3 regions of the Erwinia sp. SLM-02 genome follow, and region 2 is predicted to be linked to each of the others. Evidence: predicted binding sites of a transcription regulator. Region 2 holds the regulator's gene; each other region holds the start of a gene.

Region 1 (5,644 bases), on a different contig from region 2:
TACAGCTGCTGGCCCGTAGCGGTACCGTGCGCGTACCAAAGGTTTATGGCTCAGGCAGCGACCGTGATGCCAGCTTTCTGCTGCTGGAATACACGGAACCCACCCCGCTGGACGCCTCCAGCGCTCATCTGCTGGGCGAACAGCTGGCGCGGCTCCATCAGTGGAGCGAACAGCCGCAGTTTGGGCTTGATTTCGACAACAACATCACCACCTCGCCGCAGCCGAACAGCTGGCTTCGCCGCTGGTCGCTGTTCTTTGCCGAACAGCGTATTGGCTGGCAGCTGCAGCTGGCCGCGGAGAAAGGCATCCAGTACGGGGATATCGAACTCATCACGCGCTGCGCGCAAAGTCTCCTGGCGACACATCACCCGCAGCCTTCACTGCTGCACGGTGATTTATGGCCAGCGAACTGCGCGGGGAGCAGCAACGGTCCGTGGATCTTCGATCCCGCCTGCTACTGGGGAGATCGCGAGTGCGATCTGGCGATGCTCAGCTGGTATCCCGACCTTCCCGTTGAGATCCTGCAGGGCTATCAGTCGGTCTGGCCCCTGCCTGAAGGGTATATTCAGCGGCAGCCGGTTTATCAACTCTATTATCTGCTTAACCGGGCAAACGTATTCGGTGGCCGCTGGCTGGCCGAGGCGCAGCGGGCGGTGGTGGCCCTGCTGGACGAGGATGAAGTGGGTAAGAAGCGCACGCGCCAGGCCTGAAGGCCCGGAGCGCGCTGTCGGTTAAAGAATAAAACCGAGAAGTTTCAGCACAAAATACCCTGCCACGGCAACGATCAGCGGCAAAATATAGAGCGGGAAAAACTGCAGGAAAATGGTATGCCGTGGCACCACGATTTTTTCTTCCAGCTGCTGGCGGGTCAGGCCTTCGTCCCCTCTTGCCTGTTCCAGAATCATCCGGTCTTCAATCCCTTCGCGCAGATGACGCGACTGTCTCCACATGCGCGCACCGGAAGCCTGCAGCGCCAGGCCGACAAAAATCAGAATATAAATCACCCAGAACAGCACATTGCTTCCGCCGTTAAAATCCGGCACCGGCGAGTGGGTCCAGAAGCCGTGAAGAAAACCGGTGTTGAAGCGGATCATATCGATCATCACATGGGTAAAATCCTGCATTACCGCATTGATGCCGTCACGCTGCTCCTGGCTTTTTTCCAGAAAACCCAGCAGCGAAATCAGCGTGGACAGCAGCGCTGGGATAAAGATAACCCAGCCCACAATACGCTTGAGGATCGCCACCTGGCCAGCCCGTTGATAAGTCATGCTTTCTCCTGTCCATATGATGTTTCGCCGACAGTCTACCTGTACTGAAAGAAAAGTGCCTGCTAATTGCTGCCCGCGATCCGGCTTTATATACGCACTTTCACCGACTTAACGGCAAGCGGTGGTTACTGGTCAGTGCCATGTTCATGTTAAAATGACATAAACTGTTTAATGGAGCCACAAAATGTCCTATCACCGCCCCGTCGTCGCCGCCATTTTTGATATGGATGGTCTGCTTATTGATTCTGAACCCCTCTGGCAACAGGCCGAACTGGATATTTTAAGTACGCTCGACATCGACATGAGCCGCCAGCAGGAGCTGCCCGATACGCTGGGTCTGCGCATCGACCAGGTCGTTCGCATGTGGTATGAAACCCTGCCGTGGAGCGGACCGACCCAGCAGGAAGTCACCCGTCGCGTCATCGATCGCGCCCTGGCGCTGGTTGAAGAAACTCGCCCACTCCTGCCCGGCGTTGAGCAGGCGCTGCAGCTCTGCCAGCGTTCAGGGCTGAAAATTGGCCTGGCTTCCGCCTCTCCGCTGTTTATGCTCGAGCGCGTGCTGGACATGTTTAATATTCGTAGTTACTTCGAAGTCCTCGTCTCCGCAGAAGCGATGCCCTACAGCAAACCGCACCCGCAGGTTTATCTTGATGCTGCAGCCCGCCTCGGCGTCGATCCGCTTAACTGCGTGACCCTGGAGGACTCATTCAACGGCATGATCGCCACCAAAGCCGCGCGCATGCGCTCCATCGTCGTACCTGATGCGGAATACGCTGCCGATCCTCGCTGGGCGCTGGCGGACGTGAAGCTCGGGTCGCTTACCGAGCTGACCGCGTCACATTTAACGGGTCGGTAAGGCCGTTAAGCCAGCCCGATTGCCCGCAAAACTAATGAAATGGCGTTGTGCAGACGCCATTTGTTTAATTGTTAAGCCGTGGTGAAAATATTTATCTTTCGTTACAGCGTCACATATTTATTCTACTGTATATATTCCCTATACTGGATGCATTGACAGCTATGTAGCCAGGTGTTTTCCATGACGGCCGAAGGCCATCTCATTTTTGCCATTGCCAGCGCAATTTTTGCTAAGCGCGCCGAACTGACTCCGGTTCTGGCCAGCGCGGACTGGTGGCACATAATCCCTGCTGCGTTACTGACCTGCCTGCTTCCCGATATCGATCATCCGAAGTCGCTGCTCGGCCAGCGGCTGAAATGGCTGTCACAGCCCATTGCAAGAGCGTTTGGCCATCGGGGGTTTACCCACAGCCTGCTGGCCGTTGCCGGAGGCGTGGCCCTGCTGCAGATGAAGCTGCCTGCGGGGTGGATTATCCCCGCGGATGCGTTCCAGGGAATGATTTTAGGTTATCTCAGCCATATTCTTGCCGATATGCTGACGCCCGCCGGCGTGCCGCTGCTCTGGCCCTGCCGCTGGCGTTTCCGACTGCCACTGCTTAACAGTCAGAAAGGCAATCAGCTGGAGCGCATGCTTTGCCTGGCTCTGGTGGGCTACGCCATCTTTTTCCCGGCGGGTACGCAACATTTTGGTGCAGGCGGCTGGCCCAGCACCGTCATTAATACCGTGCAAAATAGCATCAGCCGGATAATTAACGCTCAACCTGAGTAATAAACACGCTAATAACACCAAAAAGTTATAAATAATTCCTTTTGGATATAAACCTGCACCATTCCAAACTGTTACCATTTGCCCCACAGCTCGACTTACTGCGCGACAGAAATTATCTGTCACCGCGACGGCCCGTTGCGTCGTCATTTTTGGAGAATGCCTGAATGAATTTCCCGCTCATTATTAACCTGGTGGCTTTCGTCGCCCTGTTACTATTGCTGGCAAAAACCGGCCGCCGCGGCTGGAGCCTGTCAAAGAAAGTCCTCGTCGGCCTGGTGGTTGGCGTACTGTTCGGCCTGGCCCTGCATACCATTTACGGTGAGAACAGCGAGGTGATTAAACAATCCGTCAGCTGGTTCAACCTCGTCGGAAATGGCTATGTCCAGCTGCTGCAAATGATCATTATGCCGCTGGTATTCGCCTCCATCCTCAGTGCCGTTGCCCGTCTGCATAATGCTTCATCGCTGGGTAAAATCAGCGTACTGACGATCGGCGTCCTGCTGTTTACCACCGCCATTTCCGCGGCGGTTGGCGTGCTGGTCACCTGGCTGTTCGGCCTGAATGCCAGCGGACTGGTTCAGGGCGTGCAGGAAACCGCACGGCTGACGGCGATTCAGAACAACTACGTGGGCAAGGTCGCCGATCTCAGCGCCCCGCAGCTGCTGCTTTCCTTTATCCCTAAAAACCCGTTTGCCGATTTGACCGGTGCAAACCCAACGTCAATTATCAGCGTGGTGATTTTTGCCGCCTTCCTCGGCGTGGCTGCCATTCAGCTGTTGAAGGATGATGCGGAAAAAGGCCAGCGCGTACTGAAAGCTATCGACACCCTGCAGTCCTGGGTCATGAAGCTGGTTCGCCTGATTATGAAGCTGACGCCTTACGGCGTGATGGCGCTGATGACCAAGGTGGTGGCCACCTCTAACCTCAGCGACATTATCAAGCTGGGCAGTTTTGTACTGGCTTCCTATCTGGGCCTGGCCATTATGTTTGCGGTTCACGCCCTGCTGCTGTCGGTTAACGGCGTCAATCCCCTGCGCTTCTTCCGTAAAGTGTGGCCGGTGATTACCTTTGCCTTCACCAGCCGCTCCAGCGCCGCCACGATCCCACTGAGCGTGGAAGCCCAGACGCGCCGTCTTGGCGTGCCGGAGTCGATTGCCAGCTTTGCCGCCTCCTTTGGTGCCACCATCGGTCAGAACGGTTGTGCGGGCCTCTACCCGGCGATGCTGGCGGTGATGGTTGCGCCAACCATCGGCATTAACCCGTTCGACCCGGTGTGGATAGCTACCCTCGTCGGTATCGTTACGCTGAGTTCTGCAGGCGTTGCCGGCGTGGGCGGCGGAGCGACCTTCGCCGCGCTGATTGTGCTGCCGGCCATGGGCCTGCCGGTGACGCTGGTTGCGCTGCTGATTTCCATTGAACCACTGATTGATATGGGCCGTACTGCGCTTAACGTCAACGGTTCAATGACTGCCGGTACGCTGACCAGCCAGTGGCTGAAGCAGACCGACAAGCAGATTATGAACACCGATGCGGACAACGATGCCGAGCTGGCTCACCGCTGATAATTAACCGCCGATCCCGGAGCCCCTGGCGGGCATCGGGATCGGCGGCACCCCCCTGATTTCCCCCTGCCCGTTTACTCAGCCTCCCGCGATTATTCCCCACCGCGCTGCCCTCAACATGGCGTTATCCCCTCCGGCCAGGCTCATAAAGTCCCCCAATCGTGGCCTCCAGGTTAAGGAAGCGTTAAACGCTGTAAGCAGCCGCTAATAGCCGCAGGGAGACGCTTGTAATTCCCCCCGCACAGGACGATGCTAGCGGCACTGAACCAGGAGACCTGCATATGAAAAAGGTGATGACCACCCTGCTCGCCTTCACGCTGCTTGCCCCGGTGCTGGCATCTGCACATCCGGGAGGCTGGGGTCCACCTGGCCCTGGGCCGGGCTGGCACGGTGGCGGACCAGGAAGACTGTCGTTCCTGCCTGACGCGGCGGCGGCAGTGCTGATCGGCGGGCTGACCTACTATGTCCTTAACGGCAACTATTATCAGCGCCAAAACGATAACACCTACGTGGTGGTCGATCGCCCGGTGGATCGGGTAACGGATATGCGCGCGCTGGATTACAACGGTGAACGTTTCTACGTTCAGGATGGCCACTACTACCGTCGCAACATTAACGGAGAGTATCTGGAAGTCCCCCGGCCGCCGGGGCTGTAGTTCGGCTCAGGGAGGCGTTAGCTCGTCAGCCACAAACGAAAACGGCAACGCCTGTTATACAGACGTTGCCGTTCAACGTTAAAACACGACAGTTAACAATCAGAATGCGGGATTACTTAGCCGCCTGCGGATCGGTATCGTATTCTTTACAGCTCTGGAAGCCGTAGTTCATGACTGTTCCGGTATCGCCGTAGCTCACGAAATAGGTCTGCTGTTTGCCATCACGCTCACCCAGAACATAGGTCTGGCAGGTACCGCGAGCGTGAACCATCGTAATTTCGGTTGAAGGCGGCCCCGCAATGTCACGGACCTGCTGGCGGGTCATACCTTTTTTCACATCCTGTACCACCGGCTTGGTGACATAGCTTTCGGCACGATCGTAAGCGGTACAGCCTGATAAAACGGCCAGCGTTAAAGCAGCACCCATCAATCCCGTCAATTTACGCATATGTTATTCCTCATTTATTGTCCATGTGCATTAAGCCTGGAATATAAGTGCCGGATTTTCAACTTTAACTGGCGAAATTATTA
Region 2 (5,644 bases):
GACATTATGCCCTCTTTTCGCCAACTCGATAGAATAGAACTTTCCAAAACCTGTTCCAGCTCCGGTGATCAATATATTTTTCATAATTATTCTCTATTAACATTTAAATATGCATGAAATATTTCAGGGGATATATTTACAGCAAAACCACTGCGATATTCACGATCATATTTTTCCTGGATAAATTAATCTTCACACGATTTTATTTTTCAATAGTTCATACTGCGGGGTGTTGCCCCTGGTTTATATAAAAGTTCAGCGGAATATTTATCCGGAATGAGTAGTAACATCCACTGAATTCTTTAACCAGCGATTATATTTCCGGCACTATCAGAAATACAACCTCCATAGTAATCACAAACCATCAGATATTTTTATCCAAAAGAGCTAAACTTACGGCACTCAACTTAAAACGGACATTAACACACCGAAAAATAACATTTATTATAAACTTTCCAAAAATGAGCTTATAAAAGTTATATTTTAATGTGATTAATATAAAAATAATTAAATATTCACTTCCAGAATAGTGATGTCCCGCATGTGTAGAAAAAACAGGTGGCATCGATGATTATCTCAAGTTCTATCAGGTTGGGGGGCATATCTGACAAGGGTGTGGGATTAATTGGAGGAAGGTCAATAACGGAAGATAAGGAGGCGGTCAACGATGATGCAGAGATTAGCGAAGCTTTGATAACGGTCTGCGATAAAGAGATGACGTGGACTCTGTCCACTGCGTCGCGGTCTGACAATGATTTCGGCTGGGGAGGTATCCGGGTTATTCGCAGCGATTTATTGGGGCGGCACGCTCCGTGTGCCTCAGGGTAGGAGCTTCATCCTGAAAAGACGTGCTTACCAGCGATGGTTGTTGCGGCTTTCCCAGTCGCTCAGTTCCTTCTCGGCCTGATCTTTCTGGTAGCCATAACGTTCCTGAATCTTACCGACCAGCTGGTCGCGTTTACCCTCGACCACCGTCAAATCATCATCGGTGAGCTTGCCCCACTGCTCTTTGACTTTCCCTTTGAACTGCTTCCAGTTGCCGCTGACTTCGTCGTTATTCATAACAGACTCCTTCTGGCTGAGATTAATGGTCTGGAATATTTCTATTCGTCACTCCGCTCAATAACCAGATAATTATCTGACTAAATGCTGAACTTACAGATAATTGTAGTGCAAATTTGGCAACGTGCCGCGAATGGAGCAATCTGCGGGCTGTCAGGGTCGAAGATTTACCGCCGAATACAGAAAAAAGCCTGCCCGTTCAGCAGGCTGACGATGACGACGGAATACGTAAGCAAATATGTCCATCAGCGTGATGAGTCAAACCAGGTGCCGTTACGCCAGTGCCGCTGCCAGATAAACCACAGGCTGATACCGCGCAGCAGCAGGAATACCGTTACCGCCAGCCACAGCCCGTGATTGCCCAGCAGCGGGACGGTAAACAGCGTCAGCCCAAACCCCGCCGCGGCAACCACCATACTGTTGCGCATTTCGCTGGCGCGGGTGGCCCCGATAAACATGCCGTCCAGCAGATAGCAGCCTACGCCGGCCAGCGGCATCAGCACCTGCCACCCTAAATAGCGATCGGCCAGCTCCTGTAGCGGTTCAAGTGAGGTAAGCAGCGCCACGATATGCTCCCCGCCCAGGGCATAAATCAGCGAAAACGCCAGTGCCACAACCCCGGACTGACGGCAGGCAGCGTGCCAGACGCTGAGCAGCTGCTGGCTGTTTCCGGCACCGTAGGCTTCTCCTGAGCAAGCCTCGACCGCATAGGCGAAACCGTCCAGCGCATAGGCGGTGAAGGTCAGAAACATCAGCAGCACCGCATTGACGGCAACAATATCGCTGCCCAGCCGCGCGCCGAAAATCGTCAGTGAGGCAAAGCACACCTGCAGCAGCAGCGAACGCAGCATAATGTCGCGGTTCAACCGCAGCAGGCGTGCCAGATTGCCGCGCCAGGCGTTGAGCAGCAGGCGCAGCGACAGGCCGCGCATCACCATCACCCGCCAGACCAGCAGCAGACCTACCAGCAGACTGACGTATTCCGCAATAGCCGTCGCCGCCGCCGCGCCCTGCACGCCCCACTTCAGGCCGATAACAAACCACAGATCCAGCAGGATATTCACCAGATTGCCCACCACCAGCAGGATCACCGGCGCACGGGCATACTGCACGCCCAGCAGCCAGCCGAGCAGAACCAGGTTTGCCAGCGTGGCGGGCGCACTGAGCCAGCGGATCTGCATAAATAAATCGGCCTGATGCAGCACGTCCTCGCTGCCGCCGGTCAATCCCAACGCCAGATGGGTCAGCGGCGCTTTCAGCACAATAAACGTGATGCCGGCCAGCAGTGCCAGCAGCAGCGGCTGCATTAGCGCCCGCGCCAGAGCGAGCTTGTCGTTTGCGCCAAACGCCTGTGCGGTCAGCCCGGTGGTGCTCATGCGTAAGAACAGCAGCAGCATAAACAGGAAGCTGGTGATAGTCGTACCAATCGCCACGCCGCCGAGGTAGGTCGGGCTATCAAGATGGCCAATAACGGCAGTATCAACCAGCCCGAGCAGCGGCACGGTAATATTGGAGAGGATCATCGGCAGCGCCAGCCGCCAGAGATTTTTATCGGCAGCCGTCAGCAGTCGCATCGTGTTTCAACCGGAAGCAGGGAGTGATTAGAGATCGCAAAAACGCGCCGCAGAGGGCGACGCGTCATATTCGGTGGGGGATTACAGCCAGTTGCCGTTGCGGATAACACCGACGGCCAGGCCTTCAATGGTCAGCGTCTGCTGACGCAGATCGACAACAATCGGCTGAAACTCACTGTTTTCCGGCAGCAGATGAACGATGTTCCCCTGCTTCTTCAGGCGCTTAACGGTCACTTCGTCATCAATACGCGCTACGACCACCTGGCCGTTACGCACGTCTTCCGTTTTGTGAACCGCCAGCAGATCGCCGTCCATAATGCCGATATCCTTCATCGACATGCCGCTGACGCGCAGCAGGAAATCGGCGTTGGGCTTGAACAGTTCCGGGTCAACCGAGTAGTGCCCTTCGATATGCTGTTCGGCCAGCAGGGGTTCGCCAGCGGCAACGCGGCCAATCAGCGGCAGGCCGTCGGCCTCTTCCATCATCAGGCGAATACCGCGAGATGCGCCGGAAACGATCTCGATCACGCCCTTCCTGGCCAGCGCCTTCAGGTGTTCTTCAGCAGCATTTGGGGAACGGAAGCCGAGCTGCGAGGCGATTTCTGCCCGCGTCGGCGGCATACCGGTCTGGTTAATGTGGTCGCGAATCAGGTCGTAAACCTGCTGCTGCCGTGCCGTTAGTGCTTTCATCCCGCCCCCTGGTTGTTTATACAGTCGACTGTGAGTATATACAGGTATTTGCGTGTTGAAAACCCAAAGCTGGCTAAAAAACAGCAGTTTGTTGAATTTTGGAAAACCTATCGCAAATGTGAAATCAGCAGCATTACCCACACGAAAATTGCCAATAAGATACTGAGCAAGACGGCAGCAGAGCCCATGTCTTTGGCCCGACCGGCCAGCGGATGAATCTCCGTGCCGATACGGTCAACGACGGCCTCAATGGCGCTGTTGAGGATTTCGACGATAATCACCATCACCACCGAGCCGATCAGCAGCACGCGGGTAACGGCGTCGACGTCCAGCCAGCAGGCAATAAGAATGGCGATAATAGCGGCGACCGCTTCCTGGCGAAATGCCGCTTCATGTTGCCAGGCAGCACGTATACCTTTCCAGGAATAGCCTGCTGCTTTTACAATTCGAGTCAGTCCGGTGGCGTTATTTGCCATGTTCAGGGAACCCTTTGGAAAGTTAAACGTCAATGAGAGGGTGTAGCACATTTTGCAACACCACAGATTCTGTTAGCGCTTTCTGGTATGCTTGCGGCGCTTTGCTAACAAGAGGCTTCATGTTGTCTATGTCAGGTTGGCGTAATTTATATTATAAACTGTTGAATCTGCCAGTGAAATTCCTGGTAAAAAGTAAGGCAATCCCGGCTGAACCGGTTGCCGAACTCGGGCTTGATACCTCACGCCCTATTATGTATGTGCTGCCTTATGATTCAAAGGCCGATCTCCTTGCTCTGCGCGAACAGTGCCGCAAACAGGATCTCCCCGATCCCCTGCACCCACTGGAGATCGACGGCACCGTGCTGCCCCGTTATGTGTTTATCCATGACGGCCCGCGCGTATTCCCCTATTTCGTCCCGAATGTTGAGTCGGTCAAGCTGTTCCATGACTATCTGGATCTGCACCGTAACCATCCCGATCTGGACGTGCAGATGGTGCCGGTCTCGGTGATGTTTGGCCGTGCCCCGGGGCGCGAAGTGCAGGGCGTTGAGCAGCCGCATCTGCGCGTGCTGAACGGCATCCAGAAGTTCTTCGCGGTGATCTGGCTGGGCCGCGACAGCTTTGTGCGCTTCTCGCCTATCGTTTCTCTGCGCCGCATGGCAACCGAACACGGTACCGATAAAACCATCGCCCAGAAGCTGGCGCGCGTGGCGCGTATGCACTTCGCCCGCCAGCGTCTGGCCGCCGTCGGCCCGCGCCTGCCGGTGCGTCAGGATCTGTTCAATAAGCTCCTGCAGTCCAAAGCCATCGCCAAAGCGGTGGAAGATGAAGCGCGCAGCAAGAAAATCTCCCATGAGAAGGCCCAGCAGAATGCCGTTGAGCTGATGGAAGAGATTGCGGCTAACTTCTCTTACGAGGCTATTCGCCTGACCGATCGCGTGATGGGCTGGACCTGGAGCAAGCTGTATCAGGGCCTGAACGTCAGCGGCGGCGAACGCGTGCGCCAGCTGGCGCAGGACGGGCACGAGATTGTCTATGTTCCCTGCCACCGCAGCCATATGGACTATCTGCTGCTCTCCTACGTGCTTTATCACCAGGGGCTGGTACCGCCGCATATTGCCGCCGGGATCAACCTGAACTTCTGGCCTGCCGGCCCGATCTTCCGCCGTCTGGGTGCCTTCTTTATTCGCCGTACCTTTAAGGGCAACAAGCTCTACTCCACGGTGTTCCGCGAATACCTGGGCGAGCTGTTTACCCGCGGCTATTCGGTTGAATACTTCGTGGAAGGGGGCCGTTCGCGCACCGGACGCCTGCTCGATCCGAAAACCGGCACGCTGTCGATGACCATTCAGGCCATGCTGCGCGGCGGCAACCGTCCAATCACGCTGGTGCCTATCTACATCGGCTACGAGCACGTGATGGAAGTGGCCACCTATGCGAAAGAGCTGCGTGGTGCGACCAAAGAGAAAGAAGGCTTTATGTCGATGGTTCGCGGCCTGCGCAAGCTGCGCAACCTCGGCCAGGGCTATGTTAACTTTGGCGAGCCTCTGCCGCTGGTCGCCTATCTGAATCAGCGCGTGCCGGAATGGCGTGATTCTATCGACCCGATCGAGGCCCAGCGCCCGGCGTGGCTGACCCCGGCGGTGAACGATATCGCCCAGAAGGTCATGGTGCGTATCAACAATGCCGGTGCCGCGAACGCCATCAACCTGTGCGTCACGGCGCTGCTGGCATCGCGCCAGCGTTCGATGACCCGCGAACAGCTGACCGAACAGCTGGACTGTTATATGCAGCTGCTGCGCAACGTGCCCTACTCCAGCGACTCTACGGTGCCGGACGTCA
Region 3 (5,644 bases), on a different contig from region 2:
CCTCCTGCCCCGGCTGCACTTTTCGTCCGCGTCCCTGCGGCCGAATCCGGCCTTCCTCTCTACGCTCAGCGCTGCGGATGCCCAACCGGGAAAACCGCCAGTCTGCTTCATAACTTTTGTATGGTCTTCAGAATAATGTTCGTGCCGTATAAAATTTCAATTCTGCTCTTACTTCATGAAAATTCATATTATCGCTAAGGCTTCGAAGCACATTGCATGAAGGGAGCCAGCCTGTGCGGCGGACGGGTAATCCGCAGCGCCGAGGTGAACGCAGCGGGCCAGGAGACGCCAGCAGGGACGCTGGCGTCAGGCGGGCTGGCTACCTGTCACCTGTCCATGCGGCCGAATCCGGCCTTCCTCTCTCCGTTCAGCGCTGCGGATGCCCAACCGGGAAAACCGCCAGTCCGCTTCGTTACTCCAATATTGTCTTCAGGGAAATTTATATTGCCGCTAAGGCTGCGAAGCACATTGCATGAAGGGAGCCAGCCTGTGCGGCGGACGGGCATTCCGCAGCGCCAAGGTGAAAGCAGCGGGTCAGGAGACGTCAGCAGGACACTGGCGTCAGGCGGGGTCGATACAGGAATGGCCTTATCTGGCTGCGGTGCACATAGCCGAAAGGGAGTCAGCCTGTGCGGCGGACGGGTAATCCGCAGCGCCGAGGTGAACGCAGCGGGCCAGGAGACGCCAGCAGGGACGCTGGCGTCAGGCGGGGTCGGACCAGGGATGGTCCGTCTCCGCCGGTCCGACCGGCCAGATGCGGCAACCGAGGGCACCACGCAACGCGTGGCGCGAGGACCGGCCGGCCGCCGCACAGGCTGGCTCCCTGTCACCGCTGTCACCGCTGTCACCAATCCACCAATCCACCAATCCACCAATCCAGGCATCCTTGCCGCCAACAAAAAAGCCACCCTCTTAACAGAGAGTGGCTCCACAATTCTCAACGAAACCAGCCCGCAGGCTCTATTCGTATCAGCTACGTACCTTACGGTAAATCCACAGCACCACAATGGCACCGATCACCGCCACGACAAAGCTGCCGAAATTAAACCCGTCGACCCGACCAAAACCGAAGAAGGTACTGATCCAGCCGCCGACTACCGCACCGACAACCCCCAGTATCACGGTAATGATAAAACCACCACCGTCCTTACCTGGCATAATCCACTTGGCGATAATACCGGCGATCAATCCAAAAATGATCCATGACAGAATACCCATTTACTCCCCCTTAATGATTACCGTTATCAAACTGGCACGATTAAAACTGCACTAAGTATAGGAGAGGATTCTAAGTCTGTGATTTAAGGACGAACTTTTTTTGAAAATTTTTTAGCATTTATCAAAACCGGTTATGATTTCAGATCGTCCGGTAGGCGGTTGTCACCTTCCACAAATAGCGCGGAGCCTGTGCCGCCGGGTGATTGTTCTGTACGTGCTGATAAAACTCTTCCGGGCTCAGGGCATTTATCATGGCAATTGCCCGGCTACGATCCCGCGAAAAAGTCCGCAGTAGCGCCCCCGCTCCGTTGGCATAAGACACGATAGTGGCATAGCGCAGCGTTTCCGGATTACGGATACCCGCTAGCTGCTGCCGCTGCAGGATGCGCAGATAAGCCGTGCCGATATCAATATTTTTTACCGGATCGCGCAGTTCGCTTTTGCTCGGCTGCCCGTGGCGGCCCTGCGCGCGATAGACTTCGCGCCCCGCGGTAGAGGCTTTAATCTGCATCAGGCCCACGGCGTTAGATTTGCTGACAACGGTTGGATTCCCACCGGATTCCACAGCAATAATCGCATCCACCAGCTTCTGATCGACCCCGTAGCTACGGGCTGCGTTTTCAGTGAAAAGGGACCAGGCCTGTGCCACTTTCTGAGGCGGTGCTGAAGTCAGCGGCGTATCCGGCTGACGGGCAATCTTCTTTGCAGGTTCACTGGCACAGCCTGCCAGCAGTAGTGCAGCAATCATTGCCGCTGTTTTCACGCATTTATGCACGCTTATTTATCCTCTGAGCCTGGCGTCGCGCTTATCATACGACGTGCCGGTTAGCAGAAAATCGCCGTAATTCTTAATTTGCTGGCTGCGGCTGATGACATCACTACGGCTTTTCGTCATCATCGAAAGAATTCGACAGCGAGTGTACAAAAATAATTCACTTCGAGGCGTATAAAATTTCACCAACCTGCGGCAGGGCACACTTTTTATAGCCGCACGGGATGAAAAAAGTATTGATATACGTCGGTAAAATCACTATCCGGATGAGATAAGTACGTATTATGGCCATGTCTCCACGCAATATTCATCTGATCGCCCCTTCTGGCTTTTGCCACAACCCGGAGGCCGCACAGCGCGGTATCGAGCGCCTGCGTGCGGACGGGCATCGGGTGACAAATACCGATATTATCGCCAGGCGCGAACAGCGTTTTGCCGGTAGCGATGCGCAACGGCTGGGCGATATTAACGATCTCGCCCGGCTGGAGACGCTGCCGGACATCGTGCTGGCCGTGCGCGGGGGCTATGGTGCCAGTCGCCTGTTGCCCGATCTTGACTATAAGAGCCTGGCTGAACGGCTACGCGATCGGCCTGTTGCCCTGTGCGGGCACAGTGACTTCACCGCTATTCAGCTGGCCCTGCTGGCTAAGGCCGGAATCATCACCTTCAGCGGGCCGATGCTGGCGGGGAATTTCGGTGCGGAAACGCTCTCTGATTTCACCGTCGACAATTTCTGGCTGGCGCTAACCTCACCGCAGTTTACACTCCGCTGGCAAACGACCCCGCAACGGCTTGATGCCTCGGGGACGCTCTGGGGTGGCAACCTGGCGATGATTGCCTCGCTGATCGGCACGCCGTGGCTGCCGGATATCCGGGATGGGATTCTGGTGATCGAGGATGTTAATGAACACCCTTTCCGTATTGAACGTATGCTGCTTCAACTGCTGGAAAGCGGGGTTCTGGCCCGGCAGAAGGCCATTGTGGCAGGAAGCTTTACCGGCAATACGCTTTCCGATTACGACAACGGTTACGATTTAACCAGCGTCTGGGCGTTGATTACGCAGCGCAGCGGGGTGCCGGTAGTGAGCGGGCTGGATTTCGGCCATGACCGCAACACCGTAACGCTACCGCTGGGGGCGCAGGCCAGGCTTAGCGTTAACGGCAGCGAGGCGGCGCTGGCGATCTCCGGCCATACCGCAATCGGATTGTCACCGGTGAGTCAGTGATTTGATGAAAACGCGTTCGCCGCGCGGCGTATTTGCCGGAACCCAGCCCATACGCGGGACGCGCGGGCAGACGGTCTATCAAATAGTATTTGAACCCACTCCTGTATACCTGTATTTTTATACAGATAAATATTAAGGGAGTGAAAGTAAGATGTTTGTTGAACTGATTTATGACAAGCGCAACGTGGCGGGGCTGGCTAACGCAGAGCAGCTGATCCTGGAAGAGCTGGAAAAACGCGTTCAGCGGGTGTTTCCCGATGCGCAGGTTAAAGTGAAACCCATGCAGGCTAACGGCGTAAAAAGCGATGCCAGTAAAACCGATAAATCCACGCTGCTGCGCATTATCGAAGAAATGTTTGATGAAGCAGACCAGTGGCTGATTGCTGAAGAGTTTTGATACAGAAATGGGTGATTCGACATTTTTTTTGATTTCGCTCGCAAATAATGCGTTTTTGCCTGGCAATAACTGAGAATACTCCTATCATTAAAATTAATCGATTTCCCTGGTGTTGGCCCGCATTAAAGCTCTTAGCGGGCTTTTTTTTTGCGTAAATATAAGTAAATATTAACTGTTATAACATACACCGCCTTATCCCCGCTGAAATAAACCTTATGCTTTTTCCCCCTTTTCAATCATGCCCCACAGCCTGAAACCGTCGCGTGAAGGCGCCAGCGGCGGTCCACCGACGCCCTCGCGTGAGTGCACCGTAAAATTGTGATTCCGATCAATGCGCAACGCCCGCGTTAGGTGCAGCATAATCACGCCTGGCGCGTCAGCCAGAGGAAGAAAACCAACACAAGGACACTCATGAACGCCGTAATGTTTTGCGCCCTGCTGCTGATTGGGGGGCCATTGATGGGATTTTTGGTTATTGTGGGTGCCTGCCTGCCGGGACTGCTGGCGGAGGTTTTCCACCGACCACGGCGTCAGTAGGCCAACGGCCGCTATCCACCCGATAAGCGAGGGCAAGGCTACCGGGTGAACCGCTCTACGCCTGTGCTTCAGTGGACGCGTTTATCCGCTCGATCACCAACAGGCTGACCATCAGATCAAGATGCGCCCCACCCGCGTTTTTATACAGCGTAATATCCTGCTTCTGCCGGCTGAACGTCGTGCTCTGACAAAGTTCGTAGAGATCGGCTTCAATATGCCGTTCAGTGATGGCCCCCTGCTGCAGCGGGATGCAGATATCGCCCGACATCGCGGCGTTGGTACGATCGTCAACGAACAGGCGCGCTTTCGCCACGGCGGCAACGTCCGCCTCCTGCATGTCCGGGCGATATCCGCCCAGCAAATCGATATGCGTGCCGGGTTTAACATACTCCCCCAGAATCAAAGGCGAAGCCGAGCTGGTGGCGGCGGTGATAATATCGGCTCCTGCCACGGCAGCATTTAAATCCTGCACTATTTCCGCCTCAATTCCTTTCGCCTTTAACGCTGCCCGCGTCGGGATCAGTTTATCCGCCGTGCGATTCCACAGCAGAACGGTACGAATGGCTGGCCGGATATGCAGATAGGCATCGACCAGCGCCGTCGCCACCGGCCCGGCTCCCAGTACCAGCAGCGTGGCGCTGTCTTCACGGCTCAGTATGCGGGCGGCAGCAACCGAATCCGCCGCCGTTTTCCAGCGGGTGATCGCCGGGCCATCCAGCACCGCAGAGAGGGCTTTGGTCTCTTCATTAATCACCACAAAGGCGGCATCCTCTACCGCGCGCGGTGGCCGGGCCTGTGCGTTAGCCGGACAGATTGAGGCAATTTTTAACCCGGCACCGCGCCCGGGAAGAATAACGGCGCGGCTCAGTAAACCGTATGCGGCATCACCGAGGAAAAAACCGTCCCCGCTATGGCGGGCACCCAGATGAGCCGAATGGATGGCGTTTATTGCGCCCTCCCATTCCAGCGACGAGTGAATCATCTCAGCAGAAATAAAATGCATAACGCAGCTCCTGAACGTAATCAGCATGAAATCAATGAGTAAGGGGGTAGTGACGACTTAATAATGTGCATACCGTAGGGATGCAGATCAACCGCGGCAATTTATGGCCCATCACAAAGATAGAAAGGCTTTACGTACTGATAGAAAATTCAGGCAGGGAAATGTTTTTATATTGTTAATAATCAGTTAGCTGTAATTAATTTGTCGCTGATACCGTTTTTTTTATTAATTAAGAGAAGGATCACATTCACCATCCATCAGCGTCGGTGTTACTTCGCGACCGGCAGGTCCTGATAGCGGGTGGTATAACCCGGTGACAGCATTTCCCGCTTCATCGCCCAGGGCTTCCGGATCCCCTGCCCGGCAAACCACAGCCTGCCCCGGCCGTCCTGATTCACACCGTCGATCACCTGCATCAGGGCTTCGCTGTTCAGCTGCGGTTTGAAATCGTCAAACAGATTAAGCTGCGAGACGCCGTGGCTGAAAAAGTC

The links. Region 2 encodes LexA, which represses DNA repair genes until DNA is damaged. Its sites were predicted from a motif close to TNCTGTATGTACATACAGNA; they were not measured.
Region 1: PGH32_RS05940 (metal-dependent hydrolase) is a predicted target of LexA. The motif match lies at 2,269-2,288, and genes of this name have one in related genera.
Region 3: PGH32_RS04430 (DinI-like family protein) is a predicted target of LexA. The motif match lies at 3,324-3,343, and genes of this name have one in related genera.

The regions. Positions count from the first base shown of each region.
Region 1 covers NZ_JAQISN010000001.1:1,295,524-1,301,167, reverse strand. Annotated here, with positions in the region: gene PGH32_RS05955 (fructosamine kinase family protein) at 1-710, shown strand, start outside; gene PGH32_RS05950 (YniB family protein) at 732-1,271, opposite strand; gene hxpB (hexitol phosphatase HxpB) at 1,456-2,127, shown strand; gene PGH32_RS05940 (metal-dependent hydrolase) at 2,308-2,895, shown strand; gene PGH32_RS05935 (L-cystine transporter) at 3,060-4,457, shown strand; gene PGH32_RS05930 (DUF6515 family protein) at 4,739-5,113, shown strand; gene osmE (osmotically-inducible lipoprotein OsmE) at 5,226-5,561, opposite strand.
Region 2 covers NZ_JAQISN010000002.1:748,853-754,496, forward strand. Annotated here, with positions in the region: gene PGH32_RS16590 (SDR family oxidoreductase) at 1-84, opposite strand, end outside; gene PGH32_RS16595 (CsbD family protein) at 853-1,062, opposite strand; gene dinF (MATE family efflux transporter DinF) at 1,308-2,636, opposite strand; gene lexA (transcriptional repressor LexA) at 2,718-3,326, opposite strand; gene PGH32_RS16610 (diacylglycerol kinase) at 3,434-3,802, opposite strand; gene plsB (glycerol-3-phosphate 1-O-acyltransferase PlsB) at 3,931-5,644, shown strand, end outside.
Region 3 covers NZ_JAQISN010000001.1:928,266-933,909, reverse strand. Annotated here, with positions in the region: gene PGH32_RS04445 (GlsB/YeaQ/YmgE family stress response membrane protein) at 970-1,218, opposite strand; gene emtA (membrane-bound lytic murein transglycosylase EmtA) at 1,358-1,966, opposite strand; gene ldcA (muramoyltetrapeptide carboxypeptidase) at 2,275-3,216, shown strand; gene PGH32_RS04430 (DinI-like family protein) at 3,368-3,613, shown strand; gene PGH32_RS04425 (ornithine cyclodeaminase family protein) at 4,206-5,153, opposite strand; gene umuC (translesion error-prone DNA polymerase V subunit UmuC) at 5,423-5,644, opposite strand, start outside.